DNA from 4 places in the Janthinobacterium algoris genome. Region 1 is predicted to be linked to each of the others. Evidence: predicted binding sites of a transcription regulator. Region 1 holds the regulator's gene; each other region holds the start of a gene.

Region 1 (3,100 bases):
GGATGCTCCACAGTACCAGCCGGTACAGTACGCCATCGAAGGGTTCGAAGGCATCCTCGACGGGCAGCGAGGCACCCAGCAGCCAGTTCACGGATTTCAGGCGCTTGAAGCTGTTGACGGCCGTGATGCCGCGGTTGTTGGTGCTGACCATGCTGCCTTCGCCATCTTCCTTCAGCAACTGCGTGGTCGTCAGGTTGGCGTTCGGCTGGCGCGGCTGCAGCAAACGGCTGGTGTCGGGATGCAGCACGTAGCGCGGCACGGCGCCGCGCGTGAGGATGAAGTAATAGCCGCTCTTGCTGATCTTTTCCGAGCGCAGGCGTCCCAGCAGGTTATCCTTGTACAGGCGCAGCACGCCAATCACCACGCCGGCCACCTGGCCATCGGCGGTGAGCACGGGCGCCACCATCTGCACGATGGGCATGCCGCTTGATTTGCCCAGCATCGGCTCGGTGATCATGGGCTGGCGCGTGCGCACGACGGTTTGGAAGTATTCGCGCTCGCCGACGTTGATGCCGGCGCGTCCCGCGACCCGCGGCATGTCGGCCACGATGGCGCCTTGCGCATCGAGCACCAGCACGTCGTCGAACAGCACCAGCATCGCGCGGCGCGCATAGTATTCGCGCAATTGGGCGGGCTGGGCGATCAATTCCGGCGGCTGCTGCCTGGCCGTCAGCGCGACGATCTGCAGCAGCATGCCCAGCTTGTCGTCGAGCTCGGCAGCGGTGCGGGTGATCAGGGCTGATTGCTGGCTCAGCAGCACTTTGGTGAAGTCGGCGCGCATGTGCTGCACCTGGATCATGGTGACCAGCGCGATCATGGCGATCGAGGTCAGGCTGGTGGCTAGCGCGACTTTTGCTTTAATGCCGAGAGGCTTCATGATTTCCTTTTCAGTACCGGGCGGCACAGGCGGCAGATAATGCTGTCAGGAATTTTCCTATCAATACCCGAGCTTGGCAAGCGGCGCGGCGCAAATTGCCCTCCCCGCATGGGCTTTTGACGATGTTGCCATATAATTAAAGTCAGAACGTCGTTTATTCAGCGCAATTGCGGTGAAATTGGCACACGGCAACCGTGTATGCAGTAAACTTGTTATTGCATTTTCTAAAAGGTATTAACATGACTGAAGCGCTACTCACTCCCACCTTGCCCATAGTGAACGTGGAAGCGTTGCGTGCGCGATGCTCGACCTGCAGCATGCATCAATTGTGCCTGCCGATGGGTCTCGATGTGGGCGATATGGACAGGCTGGACCAGATCATCGGCCGCCGCCGCAAGATCGTGCGCGGCGCCTCGCTGTTCCGCATCGGCGACTCGTTCCAGAACCTGTATGCGATCCGCCTGGGGCACTTCAAGACGTACCAGATCAATCCGGGTGGCGAAGAGCAGGTGACGGGTTTCCAGATGGCCGGCGAACTGCTGGGCATGGACGCCATCAGCGCCGACCGCCACCACTGTAATGCCGTGGCGCTGGAAGACAGCGAAGTCTGTGAAATACCGTTTTCCAGCCTGGAACAATTGCTGGGCAATATGCCGACCCTGTTGCGCCATTTCCACCGCATGATGAGCCAGGAAATCACGCGCGAGCAAAGCGTGATGCTGTTGCTGGGTAATATGCAGGCGACGCAGCGTTTTGCCGCCTTTATCGTCAACCTGGCCTCACGCTATGAAGCGCGCGGCTATTCGGCCAGCAAATTTCAGTTGCGCATGTCGCGCGAGGAAATTGGCAATTACCTGGGGCTGACCATCGAGAGCGTCAGCCGTCTGCTGTCGAAGTTCAAGAAGGAAGGCTGGCTGCGCGTCTCGAATCGAGAAATTGAAATCTTGCAGCCCGCCAAGTTGAAAGCCATTACGGCTGGTACCGACGTCTGCAAGTAAGCTTTACAGCTCTGCGTCAGCATGCAGCGCGATGCTGCGCTGCAGGGGCCAGGTCCAGATGCCGGACAGGCGCCACTCGCGTTTATCGTTTTCCACCAGCACTTGCCAGCGGCTGCGCTCAAGCATCGGCAGCGCTACCGAGAAGTTGCCGGCCGCATCGGGCTGCACCAGCAGCTTGATATCCTTTTCCGGCAAGGTCGCATGCGCCAGATGCAGCTGCAGCGGACCCTGGTAAGCCTTGCCGAAGCTGTGCACGGAACCACTGAGGCGCGCGTGCGCCACATCATAGGATAAGCTGGTATCCATTGCCAGGTTGCTGGCGATCGTGTCGCGCTTCAAATCCTGGTTGATTGCCTTGCCCTGCTTGTAATAGTCGCCCACCACCAGCGCATCGGGCTGCGTAAACGCGATATAGCCCATGAAGCTGCCGACGACCACGGACAGGCCTGGGCCGATCATCAGCAGCCAAGGCCAGCGATGCTTGTACCACGGTGCAACGGGTGCTTGCAGCTTGAGACTGTCGGACATGATATTTCTCCTGTTTGATCAGCCAGTCCCCATGCGGGGACTGGCCTTCCTACATTAGCGCGGCACGATGAATACCGCGCTTTCACGTACATGCAGCGATGGGTCGTCCAGCGAGTGCAATTCGATCGCAATCTTGTTCGAGCCCTTTTCGCCGACCCCGTGCGGCACGCGCAGGCGGATCGGCCAGCCCAGCGTTTCCGTCGGCTGCAACATCACTTCTTCGCGCGTCAGCAAGGTCAGGCCCGGCAAGCCGGAGACGCTGATTTTAAAATGCTGGCTTTGCTCCGAGGTGTTCATGATCTGCAGGCGGTAGACGTTTTCGATCATGCCGTCTTCCACTTCGCGTCCCATCGAACCGCGGTCGCGGATCACGTCCATTTTCAGGGGCGTGCGCAAGGCCAGCGAAGTACACACGGCGATGATGATCAAAGCCAGGATGGAAGTGTAGATCAGCACGCGCGGGCGCATGGCGCGCTGGCGTATCTGCTTCGAATTGAAGTTGTTTTCCATCGCATGGTCGGTACTGTAGCGTATCAAGCCCCGTGGCCGCTCGACTTTGTCCATCACGCTGTTGCAGGCATCGACGCAGGCGGCGCAACCGATGCATTCATACTGCAGGCCGTTACGGATATCGATGCCGGTCGGACACACCTGCACGCACAGGGTGCAGTCGATGCAATCGCCCAGCTTGTCGTTG
Region 2 (3,100 bases), on a different contig from region 1:
CGCGGCCAGGTGGACAATAGGCGCGTCCGGGCTGTCGCCATCCGTAAAGTACACGCCTTCGCCGCCGCAGGTGACGATCACCTGGCGCGCGCCCTGGCGCTGCACTTCGCGGCAGGCGGCGCGCACCTCAAACGCCGTCGGCAAGGCGCGCGCCACGCGCGTTTCCAGTTCGCCCCGGTTCAAGATCAGCAGGTGCAAGCCCGTCAGGTCTTGCGGCAGGTGCGCCATCTTTGGCTGCGAGACGGCGACGATGACGAGCGGCGTTGCGTGGGCCGCGTCCTGGCGCGCGTCGGCCAGCAGTGTTTGCACGCTGTCGTGGCCCAGGTTCAGGTCGCAGACGGTGAGAGCGGCGGCGGCGCGCTGCGGCTGGCGGCTATGCAAAAAGGTTGGGGTCAGCTGTTCGTAGAGTTGCATGTTGGCCATCGCCAGCAGCATTTCGCCATGTTCGTCGAGCACGGCCGTGTAAGTGCCGCTGCTGGTGTTGCTCAGATGTAAGCTGCCGCGCATATCGATACCCGCGTCTTCCGCATGCGTCTGCAGGGCGTGGCCGGCAGCGTCGTCGCCCAGCGCCGTCAGCAGGGCGACCGGGATCGACAGGCGGGCCAGGTTTTCCGCGATGTTGCGGCCTACACCGCCAAACACTTCTTCCGAGCGCACGGGATTCGAGGTGCCCATCTGCAGGGTCGCCAGAGTGCGCATCTTGCGGTCGAGGTTGGCGGCACCGATGCACAGCACGGGGCGGCTGTCGGGCAGCACGTAAGCGCGTCCCAGCAGGCGCCGCTCGCGTATGAGTCCAGCGATATGGCCGGCGACGGCCGAGCGCGACAAGCCCAGCTCGCTCGCCAGGTCTTGCTGCGAGATGAAGGGGTTGTTGCGGATCAGCGTGTACAGCTGGTCTTTTTTATTGGTATCGTTCACTGGGTTTTCGTCGAAGGGTTAAACATTTGTCTTAAACTGTAAACATTTGTCTTTGTTGTGTCAAGCGTGTGTGAGATTCGTGTCAGGCATGCGCCAAAAGTGGTCGTATGGAGCTTGTATGCATGCATTTCCCGGGCATGGCGAACCTGGGCTTGTCTCGACTATAATATCGGCCATTTATATTTGAATTATATAAATGGGCAAGAAAAATGGTATTTGCCATACATATTCCGTTTGATGCATAGTGGCGGCAAATAGAGGCAATACGCATTTCGATATACCTGTAACACCATACATACCCGATACCTGGGCCGCAGTCCCTTACCGGGGAAGCAACCATCATCATCAGTCAAACAGAGGATAACCATGTCTAATAACACCCCTTTCCACGCCGCCGAAATCATCCGTGCCCGCGCCCCAGAAAATTTCAAGCCGCGCGTGGCGATGATCCTCGGCTCCGGCCTGGGTGTATTGGCCGAGCAGATGACGGACGCCGTCAGCATCAGCTTTGACGAATTGCCGGGTTTCCCGATCAGCACCGTGCACGGCCATGCCGGCGAACTGGTGGTCGGCAACCTGTCGGGCGTCGCCGTCGTCTGCATGAAGGGCCGTGGCCACTTCTATGAAGGCTATGGCATGGGCGTGATGACGAGCGCCATCCGCACCCTGAAACTGCTGGGCTGCGAAATGCTGTTCGTCACCAACGCCGCCGGTTCCCTGCGCCCTGAAGTGGACGCCGGCAGCCTGGTGGCCATCAGCGACCATATCAACCTGCTGCCAGGCACGCCGATGGTCGGCCCGAACGACGACCGCTTCGGTCCGCGCTTCTTCAGCATGGCCAACGCCTATGACGCCGAACTGCGCCAGCAAGTCAAGGACACGGCGGCCGCCAGCGGCATCACCCTGCACGAAGGCGTGTTCGTCGCCTACCCTGGCCCGAACTTCGAAACCGCTGCGGAAATCCGCATGATGGCCCGCCTGGGCGCCGACACGGTTGGCATGTCCGTGGTGCCGGAAGTGGTCTCGGCCCGTCATTGCGACCTGAAAGTGGTGGGCGTGTCCGTCATCACCAACCTGGCCGAAGGCATGTCGCCATTCGCCCTGTCGCACGAACAAACCCTGAAATACGCGGCCATCGGCGCGAAAGACCTGGTCAAGCTGATCCTGGCTTTCCTGGCCAAGGTTGCTGAAAAACCGCAAGCTTAAGCACTTTTTTACGCAGTAGCGGCGCGCCGGCCACCGGCGCTGCCGCGCGGCAGGCCGGGGAAATCCGGCCTACACTATCCGCATCATCCCGCATCATTCCATAAAGCGAGCCTTATCATGTCACGCGCATTTATCCTCCTGCTTGATTCCTTCGGCCTTGGCGCGACGCCAGACGCCGCCAAGTATGGCGACGCAGGTGCCAATACCTTTGGCCACATTGCCAGCACTGTCGCCAAAAGCGGCAAGACCTTGAAACTCCCGAACATGGAACGCCTGGGACTGGGCGCCGCGGCGCACCTGGCCAGCGGCGAATGGGCCACGGGCTTCGACCAGCGCGACGGTTTCACCGGCGCCTACGGCGCGGCGCGCGAGCGCTCCACCGGCAAGGATACACAGAGCGGCCATTGGGAAATCGCCGGCGTGCCCGTGGAATTCGACTGGGGATATTTTCCCCGCACCACGCCGTCGTTCCCCGCCGACTTGACCGACAAACTAAAAGCCATGTCGGGCGTGCCCGGCTTCCTCGGCGACTGCCATGCTTCGGGCACGGACATCATCAACAAGCATGGCGATGAACACGTCGCCACCGGCAAGCTGATTATTTATACGTCGGGCGACTCGGTGATGCAGATCGCCGCGCACGAAGAATCGTTCGGCCTCGAGCGCCTGTACCAGGTGTGCGAAATGGCCTTCAAGCTGGTCGAACCGTACAACATCGGTCGCGTCATCGCACGCCCGTTCACCGGCAGCAATGGCAACTACACGCGCACCAGCAATCGCCACGACTATGCCGTCGCGCCGCCAAGCAAGACCCTGCTCGATCACGTCAAGGATGCCGGTGGCGAAGTCGTCGGCCTGGGCAAGATCAGCGACATTTTCGCTGCTCAAGGCATCTCGCGCGTCGTCAAGGGCGTCGACAACATGGCGCTGTTCGAAGCGCTGTTGAAGACGGCCGATGAAGTGCAGGACAAGTCGC
Region 3 (3,100 bases), on a different contig from region 1:
ATATCGATCTGGCCCGTGATGCTCGTTTCCACCGGATAGCCATCGACCTGCGACGGCACGCGCCGCTTGACGGACGCATCGCGCAGATACACGACGAGGGCTTCCCCGCCGATGGCAGTCTGCCCCAGGCTGACGCCTTCGACCCCATCGATCGCCATCAGGGCCCGCTCGTTGCGCCGCTTTGCCGCTTCCAGCCGGCCAGGCGGCGGTGCGGCATGAGCGTAGCCAACGGTCTCGTCTGGCAAATACGGCATGGCCGCATCCTCGAAGACGGCGTATGGCGCTGATACAAATTTACTATTTGACATGACACATCCTCCTGATGCTGCCCATGGCACGCGTGGAACAAGGAGACACGGCAGCGCCTCTTGCCCGCCAAGCCATGCATGGCAGCCACGCCTGACCCTATCATCATCGTGCAAAAGGCGGCGCAGTGCAAGGAAGCATCACGCCGCCGCGCCGTTTTCTGCGGCCGTTGGCTACGTCAGCACTCAGGTGTACAAATTGATGTCGAGCGCCACCACCACGCGCCGCATCTGGTTGGCAAAGGTGATATTGCCGCCGCCGGCAAACAGCAGACCGACGGGATTGCGCTGCTGGTTCCAGGTCCAGATGGATGAGCCGGAGTCGCCGCCCGCGCTGAATGCCCCGCTGACGCCCGTAATGGCGATCTGGTCCTGGAACAGCGCGATCCTGCCGCCGCCATAATTGACGTTGATGGTGGCGCCCAGCCCCGTGATGCGGCCCTGCGTCAATTGCGTCGTGCGTCCGGATTTGCCGACCATCATGCCCAGCGCGGGCGCCACCAGCGCATTGCTGATGCGGAAATAGGCCGGCACGCCGCCGCTCAGGTAGACGAGTTCGGGACGCACGCGGTCTGGCCAGGCCCAGCCAGTGGCGCAATCGACAAAATTGACGCCGCCGCTGAAATTGATGGGCACAAAACGCTCGAGCACGGCCACCTGGTCTTGCGGGCAGCGGCCACCGTCGATGGGGCCCGGCTGCACGATGCAGTCGTTGAACACGCCGCCGTTGGAATTGGCCAGCACGTGATTATTGCTAAGAATCATCAAGCGGCCGTTGCGCGGTGCGCTGCGTCCCACGGCCAGGCAGCCGATGGTGCCGGCCGTGATGCGGAAATGTCCGACCGAGACGCCGCCCGGCGCCGGACGCAGGCGGAAACGGTGCGGCTGCGCGTCGATCACGCCCGTAACGACGATGTTGACGGGCACCCTGTCGCTGGCCACGGCGCGCACGCCCATGGCCCCCACGATGGCGGCCTTGGCGCGGTCGACGGAAGTGGGTTCGGCCACATACAGGGTCAGCGCTGGCAAGCCCGGCTCGCCAGACGAGCTGTCGCTGGCGCCCTCGCCCAGGCCGATGGACACGCCCTGGATATTGCCGCCGTCGCTGAAGGCATCGGCGGCGCGCACGCCGCCCGCCTGGGAAATGGACTGGCGCATGCCGTCTTCGATGCTGCGCTTGATTTCCAGCAATTCCATGCTGACGCCGCTCAAGGCATCGGGCACGTCCGAGACGGATGCGCTCTCGATCGTAGTGTCGTCTTCGCCGGGGACGGAAAATTGGCCGATGGCCTCTTCATCATCCGCGCTTTGTCCCCTGCCGCTGCTGCCCGGTGGGGCGCTGAAACCGTTCTCGTTGCCTATCATCATGTTCTCCTCGTGGGTCGTTGCGAACCACCAGTGTGGACGGGCCGCGCCGGCCGGTATTGATCTGGATTGAACTGCGCAGGTGCGTGGCCGCCCTGCGCCAACGGGGGCAAAAATAGTTCCCTCGTCAAGGTTGAGCGAGATCAGGCGTGCGGGCAGAGGCGCCGCCGTATACTGGGCCAACAGGCTGGAACTAGGCCTGTTCCACGGCAGCAAGGTTAGCAACGCCAGCAACGGTATGGATGGGGAAACAATGACGAGCCCTGGTATGACACGCCAATCCGACGACGACGCGCCTGCGGCAGCGGCGTCAGCGGGCGACAACACGAGAGACGCCGGTAGCGCCGCGGGCCAGCATGCCGGTTTTATGCACGGCATGGCGGCCTGGGCGGAAAAACACCGCATCAGCCCCTGGCGCGGCAGTTTTGCCGACTTCATCGAACAAATCCTGCCCGGCCGCGCGGCCCTGCTGACGCGCAGCGCGCACCAGTACCTGTGGGACATGATGCGCGGGAACGGCCGGACCGATGACAGCGGACGCTTCCGCTGCCGCCTGTTCGACGACGAGCTGTTCGGCATCGACGAGGCGATCGACCGGGTCGCCGCCTACTTCAAGGCGGCCGCCGCTGGCTCCGAGGTGGGCCGGCGCATGTTGCTGTTGCTGGGCCCGCCATCGGGCGGCAAATCGACCCTGGTGATCCTGCTCAAGCGTGGGCTGGAGGAATACAGCCACAGCAGCGAAGGCGCGCTGTACGGCATCGCCGGCTGTCCCGTGCACGAATCGCCGCTGCACCTGGTGCCGCACAGCATGCGCGCCGACTTTCGCGCCAGCTATGATGCCGAGCTGCATGGCGAACTGTGCCCTCATTGCCGCGCCCGCCTGGAAGAACAGTACGCGGGCGACTTCCTGCGCATGCCCGTCGAGCGCATCCACCTGTCCGAGGCGGGCCGCTGCGGCATCGGCACGTATGCGCCGCACGACCCTACCACGGCCGACCTGGCCGATCTTGTGGGTTCCGTCGACCTGTCGAAAGTGGCGCAGTACGGTGATGAAGGCGATCCGCGCGCGTGGTCGTGGTCCGGCGCCGTGTATGCGGCCAGCCGCGGCATGCTGGAAATGATTGAGATCCTCAAGGTCAAGCGTGAATTCCTGTACCTGCTGCTGACGTTAACGCAGGAAAAAAATGTCAAGGTCTCACGTTTTCCCTTGATTTACCTCGATGAAACCATCCTCGCGCACACGAATCTGGCCGAATTTCGCAAATTCCTGCAAGAAAGCGAGAACGAGGCGCTGCTCGACCGCATGGTCATCGTACAAGTGCCGTATACGCTCAATTACCGCGAAGAAGCACGCATCTACCGCAAGCTGATCCTGGCTGCCGCGCCCGCCTTTCGCGACGTGCACCTCGATCCGCACGTGCTGCATGCGG
Region 4 (3,100 bases), on a different contig from region 1:
GCGGCTCGCGGCGAGGCCGAGAAGCGCAGCCGTGCTCAAGCACGGTGAGCATCGCAGGCCGCGCCCCGGGACGCGCAGTAGGTTTTGCTATTTCCAGGAGCGATGGTAGGCGCCGAGTGTGTGCTGCTGGCCCTCGGCCAGCTTGTCCATGGCCGCCATCCAGCCCGGCTTGACGGCGTAGCGCGGTTTGCCTTCGCGGCAGGCATCGATCGCTTCGCGCCACACGCGCGTGACCTGCGCCACGTAGGCGGGACTGCGCTGGCGGCCTTCGATTTTCACGGCACGCACGCCCATGGCGATCAGTTGCGGCAGCAGCGCCAAGGTATTCAGGCTGGCCGGCTCCTCGATAGCGTAATACTCTTCGTCATTGACTTCGAAACGCCCCTTGCACAGGGTGGGATAGCTGGCGTTTTCACCGGGCGCGTAGCGGTCGATCAGCACGCCGTTCAGGCGCGACTCCAGACCGTTCGGCGTTTCCAGCCAGCGCACGGCCTTGGCCGGCGAGCACACGCCGTGCGTATTCGGCGCCTCGCCCGTCGCATACGACGACAGCGCGCACCGCCCTTCTACCATCACGCACAGGCTGCCGAAGCCGAACACTTCAATCTCCACCTCCGTCTTGCTGATCAGTTGCTCCACCTGCGCCATCGACAGCACGCGCGGCAGCACGGCGCGGGCGATGCCGAAGTGCTCGTGATAGAAGTTGATCGCTTCATAATTCGTGGCCGAGCCCTGCACGGACAGGTGCAGGCGCAGCTGCGGCTGGTGCTGCGCCGCGTAGGCCATCAGGCCCGGATCGGCAACGATCATGGCGTCGATGCCCGCCGCGGCGGCACGGTCGATGGCGCTGCGCCACACGGCCCAGTTGTGCGGCTGCGGATAGGTATTCAGCGCCAGCAGCACCTTGCGTCCGTATTGGTGGGCATAGCGCACGCCCTCGGCGATAGCCTTCTCGTCAAAATTGAGGCCGGCGAAATTGCGCGCATTGGTGGCGTCTCGAAAGCCCAGGTAAACGGTATCGGCGCCATTGTCGACGGCCGCTTTCAGGGCAGGCAGGCTGCCGGCGGGGCAGACCAGTTCCAGCGGTCCGGCCACGCGGGTGGCGGTAGTTGATTCAAGCATCATGATATTCACAGTCCTGTATCGGCTCAGGCTGCAGACTATAGCCCCGCCCATATGCCCAGTCGTTGACGCAGGTGAAGGAATGCATGCATGGCTGGCGCACCTTCAACTTGCTTGACCTGGCTGTAAAATGCCTGTCTTTCCTCCTGTTTAAATGCCCACCATGACCCGCAAACCGCTGCTGATTTTCCTTCTGACCCTGTTCCTCACCGCGCTGCAAGTGCAGTGGGCCGGCCCGACCGATGGCGATAACGCAGGGACCATCTCCATGCTGTCGCCGGAAGTGCTGGGCGCCTATCCGGGCGTACTGCTGCTGTTCCTGCTGGCCGTGTTCGCGCGCCGCCAATTGCCGCTGCTGCGTCAGGCCGCCATCTGCACGGGCCTGCTGGCCATCTACTGGCTGCTGGCGAACTACGCCACCTTCGATGCGCGCGTGGCCAGCTGGAGCACCTATTCGCCGCTGGAAATCTGGACCCACGTACTGCCCGCCTCCGTCGCCAGCATCGCCGCCTGTGGCGCCGCGTTCTTTTGCGCGAGCTGGCTGATCCTGCGCGAAACGCGCTGGAATAAAACCGGCTGAGGTGTATTTTTCACCTGGATCAAGGATACGCGAATCGCTTGCACGCCCCCTTTGACGGCACTACATTTAGTAGATAACCTTCATAAAAACACCGCATGTTGTGTTTATTGGAGGTTTCATGACGACGAATGCAGTTCCCCCCACACGCGGCCAGGTCGATGTTGCCGCGTCCATCAATGAATACCTGGAACGGCGCGACTGGCGCGTCAACGCCAACGCCAACCAGGGGTATTCCCTGGGTGGCCTGATCCTCAATGTGTCGGGCAAGGTCATCGCCAATTACTGGCTGGACCAGGTGTATCCGCCGGAAGTGGGCGCGGCACACCGCGAAGCGGCGCTGCACATCCACGACCTCGACATGCTGGCCGGCTATTGCGCCGGCTGGTCGCTGCGTACCCTGCTGCATGAAGGCTTGAATGGCGTGCCGGGCAAGATCGAATCGGGCCCGCCGAAACACATGTCGAGCGCCATCGGCCAGATCGTCAATTTCCTCGGCACCCTGCAAAACGAGTGGGCCGGCGCGCAGGCGTTCAGCTCCTTCGACACCTACATGGCACCCTACATCCGCAAGGACAGCCTGCGCTACGAAGACGTGCGCCAGTACATGCAGGAGCTGATCTTCAACCTCAACGTGCCATCGCGCTGGGGCACGCAGACGCCGTTCACCAACCTCACTTTTGACTGGGTCTGCCCGGACGACCTGCGCGAGCAGATTCCCGTCATCGCCGGCCAGGAGATGGACTTCAGCTATGGCGAGCTGCAGGCGGAGATGGACATGATCAACCGCGCATATATCGAGATCATGATGGCGGGCGACGCCAAGGGCCGCGTCTTCACCTTCCCCATCCCCACCTACAATATCACCGAGGATTTCGACTGGCATAGCGAAAATGCGGAACGCCTGTTCGAGATGACGGCCCGCTACGGCCTGCCCTACTTCCAGAATTTCATCAATTCGGAACTCAAGCCGAACATGATCCGCTCCATGTGCTGCCGCTTGCAACTGGACTTGCGCGAACTGCTGAAACGAGGCAATGGCCTGTTCGGTTCCGCCGAGCAGACGGGCTCCCTGGGCGTGGTCACCATCAACTGCGCGCGCCTGGGCCACCTGTGGCGCGGCGACGAAGCGGCACTGCTGGCCGACCTGGACCGCCTGCTGGAACTGGGGAAAGTCAGTCTGGAAATCAAGCGCCGCACCATCGAAGAACTGATGCAGCAAGGCTTGTTCCCTTACACGAAACGCTACCTGGGCACCCTGCGCAATCACTTTTCCACCCTGGGGGTGAACGGCATCAACGAAATGATCCGCAATTTCAGCGGCGACGCTTACGACATCACGTCCGCCGAAGGCCATGCGCTGGCGATACGCCTGCTCGACCACGTGCGCGCCCGCATGGT

What was found. The regulator FNR, encoded in region 1, switches genes on or off when oxygen is low (the NO sensors DNR and NnrR bind a similar motif). The targets are predictions, from matches to a motif close to TTGATNNNNATCAA.
Region 2: xapA (xanthosine phosphorylase) is a predicted target of FNR. The motif match lies at 1,102-1,115, and genes of this name have one in related genera.
Region 3: ACQ4W7_RS25910 (serine protein kinase) is a predicted target of FNR. The motif match lies at 1,730-1,743, and genes of this name have one in related genera.
Region 4: ubiU (ubiquinone anaerobic biosynthesis protein UbiU) is a predicted target of FNR. The motif match lies at 1,188-1,201, and genes of this name have one in related genera.

Annotation. Positions count from the first base shown of each region.
Region 1 is NZ_JBNYXZ010000003.1:61,360-64,459, reverse strand. Features, by position in the region: gene ACQ4W7_RS05240 (response regulator) at 1-877, opposite strand, end outside; gene fnr (fumarate/nitrate reduction transcriptional regulator Fnr) at 1,117-1,875, shown strand; gene ACQ4W7_RS05230 (FixH family protein) at 1,879-2,403, opposite strand; gene ccoG (cytochrome c oxidase accessory protein CcoG) at 2,458-3,100, opposite strand, start outside.
Region 2 is NZ_JBNYXZ010000019.1:98,628-101,727, reverse strand. Features, by position in the region: gene ACQ4W7_RS23825 (carbohydrate kinase family protein) at 1-918, opposite strand, end outside; gene xapA (xanthosine phosphorylase) at 1,285-2,124, shown strand; gene ACQ4W7_RS23815 (phosphopentomutase) at 2,242-3,100, shown strand, end outside.
Region 3 is NZ_JBNYXZ010000024.1:32,016-35,115, reverse strand. Features, by position in the region: gene ACQ4W7_RS25920 (hypothetical protein) at 1-308, opposite strand, end outside; gene ACQ4W7_RS25915 (chymotrypsin family serine protease) at 492-1,673, opposite strand; gene ACQ4W7_RS25910 (serine protein kinase) at 1,939-3,100, shown strand, end outside.
Region 4 is NZ_JBNYXZ010000015.1:49,550-52,649, forward strand. Features, by position in the region: gene ubiU (ubiquinone anaerobic biosynthesis protein UbiU) at 88-1,125, opposite strand; gene ACQ4W7_RS20935 (hypothetical protein) at 1,286-1,702, shown strand; gene ACQ4W7_RS20940 (ribonucleoside triphosphate reductase) at 1,821-3,100, shown strand, end outside.